DNA from 4 places in the Zymobacter palmae genome. Region 2 is predicted to be linked to each of the others. Evidence: predicted binding sites of a transcription regulator. Region 2 holds the regulator's gene; each other region holds the start of a gene.
The links. Region 2 encodes sigma-54, which starts transcription at its own class of promoters, with help from an activator protein. Its sites were predicted from a motif close to TGGCACNNNNNTTGCTNT; they were not measured.

Region 1 (3,151 bases), 1.1 Mb from region 2:
CTCGCTCAATGCGACGATGCCGACGCACGGTCAGCCAGTGCCCTTCAGTACAGTGGCAACCATAATGCCAAGGCGTTGGCGTGCTGATCGTCGTGTCAAAGCGATGTGTGACGCGTGGCTGCCGCCCGTACAGATGCACCATAAGCCAACGCCATACCGGCCCGTGCGGTTTCCCTTTCGATGCAACACCGAGCACGTCGACCCAGTGCGCCATTTCGTGCGGCACGACTTCCTCGATAAAAGCACGCGGCTGTGCTGCCAGCATGATGCAATTGAAGCGCAGCGCGCGATGGCCGAAGTGCGCCTGTCCTGCACTGCGCCCTTTCAAATCGAAACGAATGTCGGGCGTGGGCAACGATGGCCAATAGCGGCGCGCATGCGCTAGACAGCGCTGTACTTGCAGTTCAACGACGGCTTTATAGACGCTGTCATCGCCCGACACCAGCCTCTCCTGCCATTTATCTGGTAGCTCGCACGTCAGCGCATTAATGCGCTCAGGTAAACAGCTTTTCATTCGACACACAAACTCCCATAAGGCCCTGCCCAAGTGCGATTACCCTGTTAGAATAACGCCAATATTGCTCTATTTTCGACGGCACATACCTTAATGTGCCTTCTTTAACGATGCGCGGCCCTGACCGCCGCCGTCCCTTGATCTGTGTGGGAGTGCCCGAATGTCCGGCAATGAAGAGCAGGCGCCACAGGTGCCACTGCTTGATGACGACGCTATGGATGAGCTGTTTGAGTTTCTCGACAGCGACCGCGTTGATCCTGAAGCACTGACGCTGTTCGGGGCTCATGGGTTCCTGATGGCGTTGGCAATCTCACCTGCAGCAACGCCAGCACAACTGTGGGTGGCTGAAATCTTCAACGGTGAACCAAATTTCGAAGATGCAGCGCAGCACGACCGCATTCTGGCTCATCTCGAAACCCTACATACCAATGCAGCCAACGTACTGGAAAGCGGCCAGATTCCCGAACTGCCCTTCGATTTAGAGATCGACGTCGATGAAAGCCCGATCGACACTCCGGTAGGCGAATGGTGTGCCGGCTTCATGACCGGCGTCTTCATGCAAGATGATGCATGGTTCAGCGAACAGGAAGAACAGGCCGCGCAACTGCTGCTGCCGTTCATGGCCTTGTCCGAACTGTTCGAAGAAGAAGATCCCGACCTGGCGGCCATGGCCGGCTCCCATGAACAGGCCAATCACCTTGCACGCCAGCTGCCCGATCTGACTCTCGACCTGTACTTGCTATATCGCGTGCCGCCAGAGAAACCGAAAGCGTATGGACCGAAGAAAGGGGCGGCGCAACAGAAAAAAGGCAGTCAGAAAAAGAATCGCCGCCGCTGACACCCGTTCGCTCCCCCTCAAAGGCCGCACATAACGCGGCCTTTGTCCCCCCCACGATACGCCGCTGCTCCGGCTTCTTGATTCCCTTTAGATACACCTAGCCACCTCTGTCCTCTGTCCTCTGTCCTCTGTCCTCTGTCCTCTGTCCTCTGTCCTCTGTCCTCTGTCCTCTGTCCTCTGTCCTCTGTCCTCTGTCCTCTGTCCTCTGTCCTCTGTCCTCTGTCCTCTGTCCTCTGTCCTCTGTCCTCTGTCCTCTGTCCTCTGTCCTCTGTCCTCTGTCCTCTGTCCTCTGTCCTCTGTCACCCGTCACCCGTCACCCGTCACCCGTCACCCGTCACCCGTCACCCGTCACCCGTCACCCGTCACCCGTCACCCGTCACCCGTCACCACTGTCATTTAGACAGCTGCCAATCATAATGACACCTATTTTTTCATATCATTATGAGAATAAAAATATTCAACCTGCTGATATAAAAGTGAAAATAAAACTGGCATGCGGTTTGCTCTATTGAAATGAATTTCACACCAAAAAGGTAGAGTATCCATGCTGACTCAGGCACAGAAAACCATCATTCAAGCCACGGTTCCGCTACTGGAAAGCGGTGGAGAAGCACTGGCGCGCCATTTCTATGCGTTGATGTTTGAGACTCACCCTGAGGTTCGCGCACTCTTCAATCAGACGCACCAAGCCACCGGTGATCAGGCTCGTGCGCTGGCCAACAGCGTACTGATGTACGCTCGCCATATCGACGATCTGTCGCCGTTGACGCCGCTGGTCAGCCGGATCGTCAATAAGCACGTTGCGCTCCAGATTCTGCCCGAACACTACCCCATCGTCGGTAGTTGCCTGCTGCAATCCATCCGAGAAGTGCTCGGCGCTAACGTGGCAACCGATGAGGTGCTGCAGGCATGGGGAGCCGCCTATCAGCAGCTGGCTGATCTGTTGATAGGTAAGGAAGAGCAGCATTACGAACAGAATGCGATGCAGCCTGGTGGGTGGCGTGGCAGCCGTCGCTTCCGCATAGACAGCATTAAGCAAGAAAGCCAAGATGTACGCTCGCTGACGCTGGCGCCTACCGATGGCGGTCCCATACTCAACTATCAGGCAGGCCAGTACATCGGCGTACGCCTAATGATTGAAGGGGAAGAGGTGCGCCGCAATTACTCGATATCCAATCGCGCGGACGGCCGTAGCCTGCGAATCACACTTAAGCATGTGCCTGATGGGCGCGCTTCAGGCTATCTGCATGAACGCCAGGTCGGCGATGAGCTAGAGATATTCCCTCCGGCAGGTGATTTCATTCTGGGGGAAGACAAGGTACCCGTGGCATTACTGACAGCGGGTATAGGGATCACTCCCGCCATTCCGCTGCTGGAAGAGGCGCTGGAGCAGCAGCGGCAGGTGCATTTCCTCCATGCCACTCATAACAGCCAGACACTGACATTTGGCGCATTCCTCGCTCAGCAAGCCGGGCTTCAGGACAGGATGACCCTAAAACTGTGCTTCAGCCAGCCGCTGGCCCATGATACCCCTGATGCCGTCGGCCATATCGACAGCCACTGCCTGCGCTCATGGCTACCTGCTGGCGACACCTTCCACGTCTATGTACTCGGCCCGACAGGCTTTATGGCCAACATGAAAGCACTGCTGCTGAAGCATGGCGTGACCGACGATCGCATTCACTATGAGTGCTTCGGACCCCACAAAACACTTTGAAGCCCCCTTGTTTCCAAACCAAGCAAACAGTGGCCGCCTTACGATATCAGAGGCGAAAACAACCGCTATAGAGAGGAAAAGA
Region 2 (3,151 bases):
GCCATGGCGTCGATCGCCGCGTACATATCGTTCAGCGTGGCTTCGCTATGAAGCTCCGCACCCGCGGTTTTCAGGGTGCAGGCTGCCGTCTGGCGTTCCTTCTCGACGGACAGCGTCACGTGGGTCTGGATGATGCGCGCGTCATGGCGTACCAGTCGAGCGAGCTTCTGTTCGACATAGTCGCGCAGGGCAGAGGTCAGTTCGATGTGATGTCCTGTGATGTTGACCTGCATGGCACTCTCCTTCTTCGGGTGTGAGAACCGCATGGGAAGGTACATCCTGTACGTTCCCATACTTTCTGAGTGTAGCCAAACACTAGCCTGATACCAATGTGATCCGTAATTGGCCGGAACGTTCCGTGCCGCTTGATCACATGCTGTTATCTCATCTCACGCCAGCCGCTTGCGCTCACTGGACGCTGGAATACCCATAGATTCACGATACTTCGCGACTGTGCGTCGTGCAACCGTGATGTCATCCTCGGCAAGCAGTGCCACCAGCCGAGCATCCGACAGTGGCTTGTGAGGCGGCTCCTGTGCGATTAGCTTCTTCAGCTTGGCGCGGATAGCGGTGCTGGAGTGCGCATCGCCGGCCTGGCCCACATGGCTCGAGAAGAAATGCTTCAGCTCAAACAACCCGCGTGGGGTGTGGATGTACTTTTGCGTTGTCACGCGTGAGACCGTGGACTCGTGCAGCCCGACCACTTCCGCGATGTCGGCCAGCACCAGCGGTTTCATGGCTTCTTCACCATGGTCCAAGAACGCATGCTGGCGGCGGATGATTTCTCGTCCGACTTTGAGCAGGGTGTCGTTGCGGCTGCTCAGGCTTTTCATCAGCCAGCGTGCTTCCTGTAAGTGGTGGCGCAGGAACTGATTGCCTTCGCTGCGATCACCGCGCCGGATCAGGTGCACGTACTCATCGTGCAGCGACACGCGGGGCAGGGCGAGCGGATTTAGCTCGACTTCACCGCCCTGACGCGGGTGTCGACGCAGCACCAGATCCGGAATGACGTAGTTGTCCGTTTCGCTGCTGTAGAGCCGTCCCGGGGCTGGATCCAACCGTCGGATCATCGCGATGATCTCATCAAGTGATTCATCGTCCAGCGTGAGCCGACGCTTGAGCCGTTTGAAGTCGTGCGCGGCCAGAATCTCTAGGAACTGGCGTACTAAACGCCGAGCCTGTGGCAGCAGCGGTGTATCGCTGGGCAGTGTGTTGAGCTGTAGCAGCAGGCATTCGGACAAATCGCGGGCGAAGACGCCTGTCGGTTCAAGCTGTTGCAGCTGGCTGAGCACCGCGTGCATGTCGGTATCGCTGACCGGCTCGCGCAGCTGGGCATTGAGGCCATCGCGCAGTTCGTTCAGCGGCTGGCTCAGATAGCCGCGTTCATCGAGGGCGTCGATAAGCGCATCGGCAATGAGCTGCTGCTGATCGTTGAGTGGCAGTAGCGAGGCCTGACGGTACAGCACGTCTTTGAGCGTTTCTTCACGTGCATTGCGTTCGATATCGGGGCCTTCGGTACCGCCAGATGACGGCGCCGTGGGATTGATCAGCCCCTCGGCCAGCATGCCCTCACGCTCTTCATCGATGCCCGCATCGTCGAACGACTCTTCGCTGTCCGTATTCTCGGCAGCGCTCCAGTCATCTTCGAGTGCGAGTTCGTATGCGTCGTCGAAGGTATCGACGAGCATCAGCATGGGGTTGTGCTCTACGGCTAACTCAATCTCACGGCGGAGGTCGAGTGTCGAAAGCTGCAGCAGGTGAATGGCCTGCTGTAATTGTGGCGTCATCGTGAGGTGAGCGCCGATATTGAGTTGCAGAGAGGGTGTCATCATTGTTGTAGCAACCTGGGCGATATCACCAATACGATTCTTACGCTATATCGCTTCGCGCTGCGGATGCAAGCCCCCTCTCTTAAATTCCGGCAAGAAACATGCCAGCTTGCCGGTAAAACGGGTGATCTCCTTGATCGTCAGACAGATAGAACGGGATATCCATTCTGAACGATGGCTGAAAGGCTTTCAAAAAGGAACGGGGTGACAGCAGGAGGGCATGATGCATTGGTCGAGCAGGGATTGATTCCTAGGCAAAGCCCTTTTATACGTGAGGGTACACAAAGATACAGGTGAGGTGGAAACCCGACCACGATCTGGCTTGGGGCTTCCTTGACTCAATAAAATGCCCACAGTACCCCTGGAGGTGCAGTATGGCTATCGACCGTAATGACCCACGTTCCCAGCAACCCGTCGACCTGTCCGATCAAAGTGCGCTGGATCGCGTGCTGACCGCATGTGAAGTCGAACTGAGCAACGAACACCGTAAGCAGCTGCGCCGTTTCGCTCTGGAGTATGACGAGATTAATGATGGCAAGGTGCCGACGTTTGCGGAGCTGGTCACCTTTGCGCGCCCCCGCCTGCTGCCTTCCGAAGGCTGAGCGAGAGCGTATCGTACACTCCATATGCATAAGCGCCACCGCTCGACCGTACTTGACGATCGGCGGTGGCGCTTATGGTCTGACAAAAAAGGGCGGTTATAGCTGGAATTCGTGGCCCAGATACACGTCACGGACGTGCTGGTTGGCCAAGATGGTATCGGCATCGCCTTCGGCAATGATCTTGCCATCACCTACGATGTAGGCGTTATTGCAGATATCCAGCGTTTCACGCACGTTGTGATCGGTAATCAGAATGCCGATGCCGCGGTCGCGCAGCTGACGAATGATGTCCTTGATTTCACCCACCGAGATGGGGTCGACGCCCGCGAATGGTTCATCAAGCAGGATGAACGCGGGATCCATGGCCAATGCGCGCGCTATTTCGACGCGGCGACGTTCACCACCGGACAGGCTCATCCCCATATTGTCGCGGATATGCGTGATGCTGAATTCTTTCAGCAGTGCATCCAGATGCTCGTGGCGCTGCTGACGAGTAAGGTCCTTACGCGTTTCCAGAATCGCCAGAATATTATCTGCCACCGACAGCTTGCGGAAGATCGACGCTTCCTGCGGCAGGTAGCCAATGCCTGCACGTGCGCGCTCATGCATCGGACGACGAGACAGGTCCACATCGTCAATGCGCACTTCACCAGCGTCGGCCTGAATCAGACCGACAATCATGTAGAACGATGTGGTCTTGCCGGCACCGTTGGGGCCGAG
Region 3 (3,151 bases), 420 kb from region 2:
TGCCATGGACAGCAACGCCGTCAGTGCCAGCCCTTTACAAAGCGCATTCGTTTTCATGGTGTGGCCCATAGATCATTGAAGGAAATGACTCTTCTACGGTTGATCGGACATTCAGGCCAGTTCTTGAGCAAAACCTGTCGCACTTCTACAGGCTCCCGCTATGAAGTGAATAAATATACGCACCTTCATATACATGAAAGGCAGCCCATGAAGGCTGCCTTTTGCGCACTATGCAATCTCTTACGGGCTATTGACTAACAAACGCACGTTCAATGACGTAGTCGCCCTGTTCACCCATGCGCGGTGAAATCTTCAAGCCGCATTCATTCAGTACTTCTGACGTTTCCGCCAGCATCGCCGGGCTGCCGCAGATCATTGCGCGGTCGTGTTCGGGGTCAATCTTCGGCAGGCCGATGTCTTCGAACAGTTTGCCCGAGCGAATGTGATCAGTCAGACGTCCCATGGTGTGGAACTCTTCACGGGTCACGGTCGGGTAGTAAATCAGCTTGTCGCGGACGTCCTCACCCAAATACTCGTGCTCCGGCAGTTCCTTCTCAATGAAGTCCTTGTAGGCCAGTTCGCTGACTTCACGGACACCGTGCACCAGAACTACTTTCTCGAAGCGCTCATAGGTTTCCGGATCCTGAATCAGGCTCATGAACGGTGCCAGCCCTGTGCCGGTAGACAGCAGGTAGAGGTAACGGCCGGGGCGCAGGTCGTCCAGTACCAGCGTGCCGGTCGGCTTGCGGCTGATCAGAACGTCATCGCCCACTTTGAGGTGCTGGAGGCGCGATGTCAGCGGGCCGTCCTGCACCTTGATTGAGAAGAATTCGAGCTCGTCTGCGTAGTGGGGGCTGGCAATCGAATACGCGCGCACCAGCGGCTTGCCATCCACTTCCAGGCCGATCATGACGAACTGGCCGCTCTTGAAGCGCAGACTACGATCACGCGTGGCGGTAAAGCTGAAGAGGGTGTCGTTCCAGTGGTGAACGCTCAGCACTTTCTCGGTCGAAAACTTGCTGCTCACTTGCCTTGGCTCCTGCGCCGTCAGGGGCGCGCTCGGTCTATGCGGTGGACCTTCACTGCGAGAGGAAGGGTCGGGAATATTGACAGGATTATAACCGATCAGTGCTGGCGAGTGAGCAAATTGAGTGTAATGCAAGGAATTGTCAGCACCGTATCGGGAGCTGGTTCGATACCTCATTTTTAGTGTGTCTATCCCTTTTGGTGCGTTTTGTCGCTAGCGCAACCTCATGTATTGGCGAGTATTGATTGCATGACGCTCTATTATGGTGCCGTTTTCGAGTCCGGCGTGCAGATCATGCGTCCAAACGGTGAGCTCGGTGGGAGCAGGACGTCATAGAGATGTCATCATGACGACTATTCGGGGGGAGTGGTAGGCCGTCATCCTGATTAGAGATATGAAATTAAAAGAATTTTTAAGGTTGGAACGGTTATTGCGTACGGAAGGATAACGAAGTCGCACCTTCTTTGAGCGCATGCTTTGTGCCGCAGCGGGTCGATGTCTCTTGTTATGGATGAGTGGGGGTATCTGCAATGCGTACACGTACTGTTCTGACCGCAATGAGTATCGCAATGGCAGGCATGCTGGCGACACAGTTCAGCCATGCTGGCACGCTGGAAAATGTGAAGAAGCGCGGTGAGCTGCGCTGTGGCGTCAGCGATGGGCTGGCAGGCTTCTCGGCACCCGATGCCAAAGGGCGCTGGCAAGGGATCGACACCGAAATGTGCCGTGCCGTTGCTACCGCCGTATTGGGTAATCCTGAAAAGGTCACTTTCGTGCCACTGCCCAATAGTGAACGTTTCACGGCCCTACAGTCGGGCGAAGTGGATCTGCTGAGCCGTAATACCACGTGGTCGGCATCGCGTGACAACAGCATGGGACTGAGTTTCCCGGGCGGCGTACTGTTCTATGACGGTCAGGGGTTCATGGTGCACAAGGATGCTGGTGTTACGTCGCCCAAAGAGCTGGATGGCGCGACAGTCTGTACGCAGTCTGGCAGTACCAGTGAAATGAACATGGCCGACTTCTTTGCCAGCCATAGCCTTCACTATCAGGCGGTAACGTTTGAAAGCCCAGCGCAGTTGCTGGCCGCCTTCGAGGGGGGACGCTGTGACTCAATCAGTATCGACAGCTCTCAGCTGGCCGCGCTGCGCAGTCAGCTTAAAGATCCTGACAGCGGTGTAATTTTACCGGAAATGATCTCCAAGGAACCGCTGGCGCCAATGGTGCGCCGTGGCGATGAAGCGTGGGGCAAAGTCGTCAGCTGGACGCTGTATGCCATGCTGAATGCCGAAGAAATGGGCATCACCAGCAAGAACGTTGATGCGCTGACGGCGGCACCTAAATCACCTGATATGGCGCGTTTGCTCGGCAAGGACGGTGACTTTGGCAAGCAGCTGGGGCTGTCCAACGACTGGGCACACAATATCGTGAAGAACGTTGGTAACTACGGCGAAATATTCGACCGTACCGTCGGTGAACACTCTCCTCTCAAACTGGCACGCGGCAAAAACGCATTGTGGAACGCCGGTGGCTTCCAGTATGCACCGCCCGTGCGTTAAGGCCTCTCTTCCGGCCGACAGAGCCTGAAGGCTTCTGTACTGGTGTACTGACAACGCTGCCCCGGCGCTCGGGGCAGCTTCCGTAGGTACCCTGCTGCGGCGAGTGATGACTGCCGTGTCAGGGGTGGCGTGATGTGCCGAGTCGGCAGCGGTGATCAACACCCTGTCGTTGAATGAAAGGAAAGTGAACGCCATGCTGCGACCTTCTACGACCATTCCACCGCGCGAGCACGGTCCGCTCTGGCGAGACCCTCGTGTTCGGGCGTTCGTCCTCCAGGCAGTGATGCTGCTGGTGGCTGTCGTGCTCGTCATTCTACTGACGAACAACACCCTGTCGAACCTCGCGGCTCAAGGGGTTACCACGGGGTTTAACTACCTGAGCCAGCGCTCAGGGTTTGGTATTTCCCAGACACTGGTCGAATACAGTGCCAACAGCACCTATGCCGATGCGTTTACAGTCGGGCTGCTGAATACGTTGCTGGTGGCAGGACTGTCTATCGTGACCTGTACGCTGCTTGGGTTGCTGGTCGGGATGGCTCGCCTATCTTCCAACTGGCTGCTGTCA
Region 4 (3,151 bases), 490 kb from region 2:
TTTACCCAGCCCGCATTCGGGGCACAGGAAGGTCTCCGGCACGTCTTCCCACGGTGTGTTCGGGGGTACGTCTTGCTGAGGTTCGCCCTTGACCGGGTCATAGATCCACTGGCAGACGCTGCACTGCATGCGCGGCCCCAGCGGTTTCTTATCAAGCATGGCGGGATCGACGCCGGTGGCTTGGCGTGTTGAGGCGGTCGGCTCTGATACCGACAGATCATGCAGCGCCCACAGGCGAGCGATGGTGCGGCCATACTCGCGGCATGCTTCGAGTGCGTCTGTGTCGGGACGCCATTTTTCCTTTAGCGAAAGTGCGGTATCGAACCCTGCATCCATCAGACGCGTCTGCACGCGATCGACTGCTCCTCCGGTCCAGCCGTAGCTGCCAAACGCCGCGGCTTTCTTGTTGCGAAAACGCAGTCCGGCCAGCTCTTCAAGCATGCCCGCGACTTTGGGCATCATCACGTTGTTCATGGTCGAAGAGCCGACCAGCACGCCTTTGGAGCGGAAGATTTGGGTCAGCACTTCGTTCTTGTCGCTGCGCGAGATGTTGTAGCTCTTAACCGCGACGAGTGGGTCGACTTGGCTGATCCCTTCTGCGATGGCATCGGCCATCATGCGGGTGTTGCGTGACATGGTGTCGTAGGCAATGGTGATGCGGTCTTCCTGATAGTGATCCGCCCATTCCAGGTAGTGCTCAATGATCTGTTCCGGGCGTTCGCGCCAGACCACCCCATGCGAGGTCGCGATCATCGACAGTGGCAGTTTGAGCGCCAGCACTTCATTAATCTTGGCGGTGACTAGCGGGCTGAATGGGGTCAGGATGTTGGCGAAGTAGCGCATGCACTGTTCGTACAGCTCAGCCTGATCCACTTCATCGTTGAACAGATGTTCGTCGCAATAGTGCTGGCCGAAGGCATCGTTGCTGAACAGCACCGCGTCCCCAGTCAGGTAGGTCATCATGCTGTCCGGCCAGTGCAGCATCGGGGCTTCGACAAAGACGAGAGACTTGCCGTTGCCGATATCCAGCGAGTCGCCGGTCTTCACGACATTGAAGTGCCATTCGGGATGATGGTGATGTCCATTGATGGAGTCGATAGCATTGCGCGAGCAGTAGATCGGCACGTTTGGAATCCGCGCCATCAGCGCGGTCAGCGCGCCAGCATGGTCTTCTTCCGCATGGTTGATGACGATAGCATCGATGTCGAGCAGGTCGATCTCCTGTGCCAGATTACGCACGAACGTTTCGCTGAAGCGGTGATCGACAGTGTCGATCAGCACGTTCTTGCCTTCGCGGATCAGATAGCTGTTATAACTGCTGCCCTTGACCGTATGGTATTCGGTGCCGTGGAAGTCGCGGATTTCCCAGTCGCGTTGACCTACCCAATGAACGTTGCCTGTGACGTGAATCGACATGTTGCTGCTCCCTGAACGAATGACATGTGCATCTCATCCTCGGCAGGAAACGTGCCAACTCTTTTTATTGTTTATTTTCAATATATTATAAGTGATAGGTGTCTTATTGATATTCGTGAAAAGATATCAATATGGTAAGGTGTGTATCTTGATGATACATGCTGATGGGAGGGTGTTATGTCGCTTTCTTTTCGCTCGCTGGCCGATGTCGCGCTGGCGCTTCAGACCGATATCGGCGATCCCGATCGCTTTCAGCGTCTGGTGCAGCGCCTTCACCAGCTGCTGAAGTGTGATGCCACCGCGCTGCTGCACTATGACCACGGTATCTTTCGGCCACTGGCGATGGCCGGATTGCCGCCGGATGTATGCGGTCGGCACTTTCGCATCGACGAGCATCCGCGACTGGAGGCGATCGCCCGCGCGGGTGACATCGTGCGCTTCCCGGCCGACAGCGCCTTGCCGGATCCCTACGATGGGCTGATTCCCGGGCACGAGCACATGCATGTTCATGCTTGCATCGGGTTGCCGTTGCTGCGCGATCAGATGCTGATCGGGGCACTGACACTGGACGGCCTGAGTGCCGATCAATTCAGCGACTTTTCGGATGAAGCACTGCGGCTGATCAGTGCACTGGTGGCCGTGGCGCTCGACAACGCACTGTTAGTGCGCCAGCTCGAAGAGCAGCCGGTGCAGCTGCCCATGCCGCGCTCGCCGGGTCAGAGCACCGCCCACGACATGATCGGCCAGTCACGGGCCATGCAGCAGCTGCGGCAGGAGATTGCCGTAGTGGCGGGTACGGACTTAAGTGTGCTGATTCTGGGTGAGACAGGCGTCGGCAAAGAATTGGTCGCTCAGGCGGTGCACGCCGGGTCGCCACGCGCCGCACAGGACATGGTGTACCTGAACTGTGCCGCCCTACCCGAATCGGTTGCCGAAAGCGAGCTGTTTGGGCATGTGAAAGGGGCTTTCACCGGTGCGATTAGCAATCGTGCGGGCAAGTTCGAAATGGCGAATCACGGCACGCTGTTTCTGGATGAGATCGGCGAGCTGTCGTTGTCATTGCAGGCCAAGCTGCTGCGCGTGTTGCAGTACGGTGATGTGCAGCGTATCGGCGATGATCGCAGTGTGAAGGTTGATGTTCGCATTATTGCCGCGACCAATGTCGATCTGAAGGAAGCGGTGCTGCAAGGGCGCTTTCGTGCGGATCTGTATCACCGGCTGAGCGTGTTCCCTGTTCATGTGGCCTCGCTGCGCGAGCGCGAAGGCGACATCGCTTTGCTGGCGGGGTTCTTCTGTGAACGCTGTCGTGCACGGCTGTCGTTGCGCCAGTTGTCGCTGTCGCCGGCGGCGCTGCAGCGTCTCGAACGCTATCCGTGGCCCGGCAACGTACGCGAGCTGGAGCACGTCATTTACCGCGCTGCCGTGATTGCCGGTGCCGTATGCCGGCAGGGCGAAGCCGTACTCAAGCCTGAACATCTGGCGCTGGAGTGGACGGAAGAAACGCGCAGTGACGATACGCCTACGCTCAGTGGCCAGATCGCTGCCGTGCATATTGATGTGCCCCAAGCGTCGCTGCGCGATGCGACCGAAGCCTTCCAACGTCGCTGGATCTCGGATGCACTGACGGCCTGTCACGGTAACTGGACGGCCGCCGCGCGCCAGCTGGGCGTCAATGCGCCCAACCTGCACCGACTGGCCAAACGACTACAGCTCAAGTAGTTAATGCCGACCTACT

Region 1: the regulator sigma-54 is predicted to act here: its motif matches at 1,842-1,859, upstream of hmpA (NO-inducible flavohemoprotein).
Region 3: the regulator sigma-54 is predicted to act here: its motif matches at 1,447-1,464, upstream of ZBT109_RS12185 (amino acid ABC transporter substrate-binding protein).
Region 4: the regulator sigma-54 is predicted to act here: its motif matches at 1,456-1,473, upstream of norV (anaerobic nitric oxide reductase flavorubredoxin).

Annotation. Positions count from the first base shown of each region.
Region 1 is NZ_AP018933.1:1,266,174-1,269,324, reverse strand. It holds gene ZBT109_RS05565 (SprT family zinc-dependent metalloprotease) at 1-514, opposite strand, end outside; gene ZBT109_RS05560 (YecA/YgfB family protein) at 675-1,352, shown strand; gene hmpA (NO-inducible flavohemoprotein) at 1,897-3,069, shown strand.
Region 2 is NZ_AP018933.1:2,341,389-2,344,539, reverse strand. It holds gene hpf (ribosome hibernation-promoting factor, HPF/YfiA family) at 1-233, opposite strand, end outside; gene ZBT109_RS10460 (RNA polymerase factor sigma-54) at 390-1,832, opposite strand; gene ZBT109_RS10455 (hypothetical protein) at 2,204-2,431, shown strand; gene lptB (LPS export ABC transporter ATP-binding protein) at 2,528-3,151, opposite strand, start outside.
Region 3 is NZ_AP018933.1:2,763,476-2,766,626, reverse strand. It holds gene ZBT109_RS12195 (hypothetical protein) at 1-57, opposite strand, end outside; gene ZBT109_RS12190 (ferredoxin--NADP reductase) at 248-1,027, opposite strand; gene ZBT109_RS12185 (amino acid ABC transporter substrate-binding protein) at 1,558-2,586, shown strand; gene ZBT109_RS12180 (amino acid ABC transporter permease) at 2,780-3,151, shown strand, end outside.
Region 4 is NZ_AP018933.1:2,835,227-2,838,377, reverse strand. It holds gene norV (anaerobic nitric oxide reductase flavorubredoxin) at 1-1,416, opposite strand, end outside; gene norR (nitric oxide reductase transcriptional regulator NorR) at 1,594-3,135, shown strand; gene ZBT109_RS12510 (DUF4354 family protein) at 3,147-3,151, opposite strand, start outside.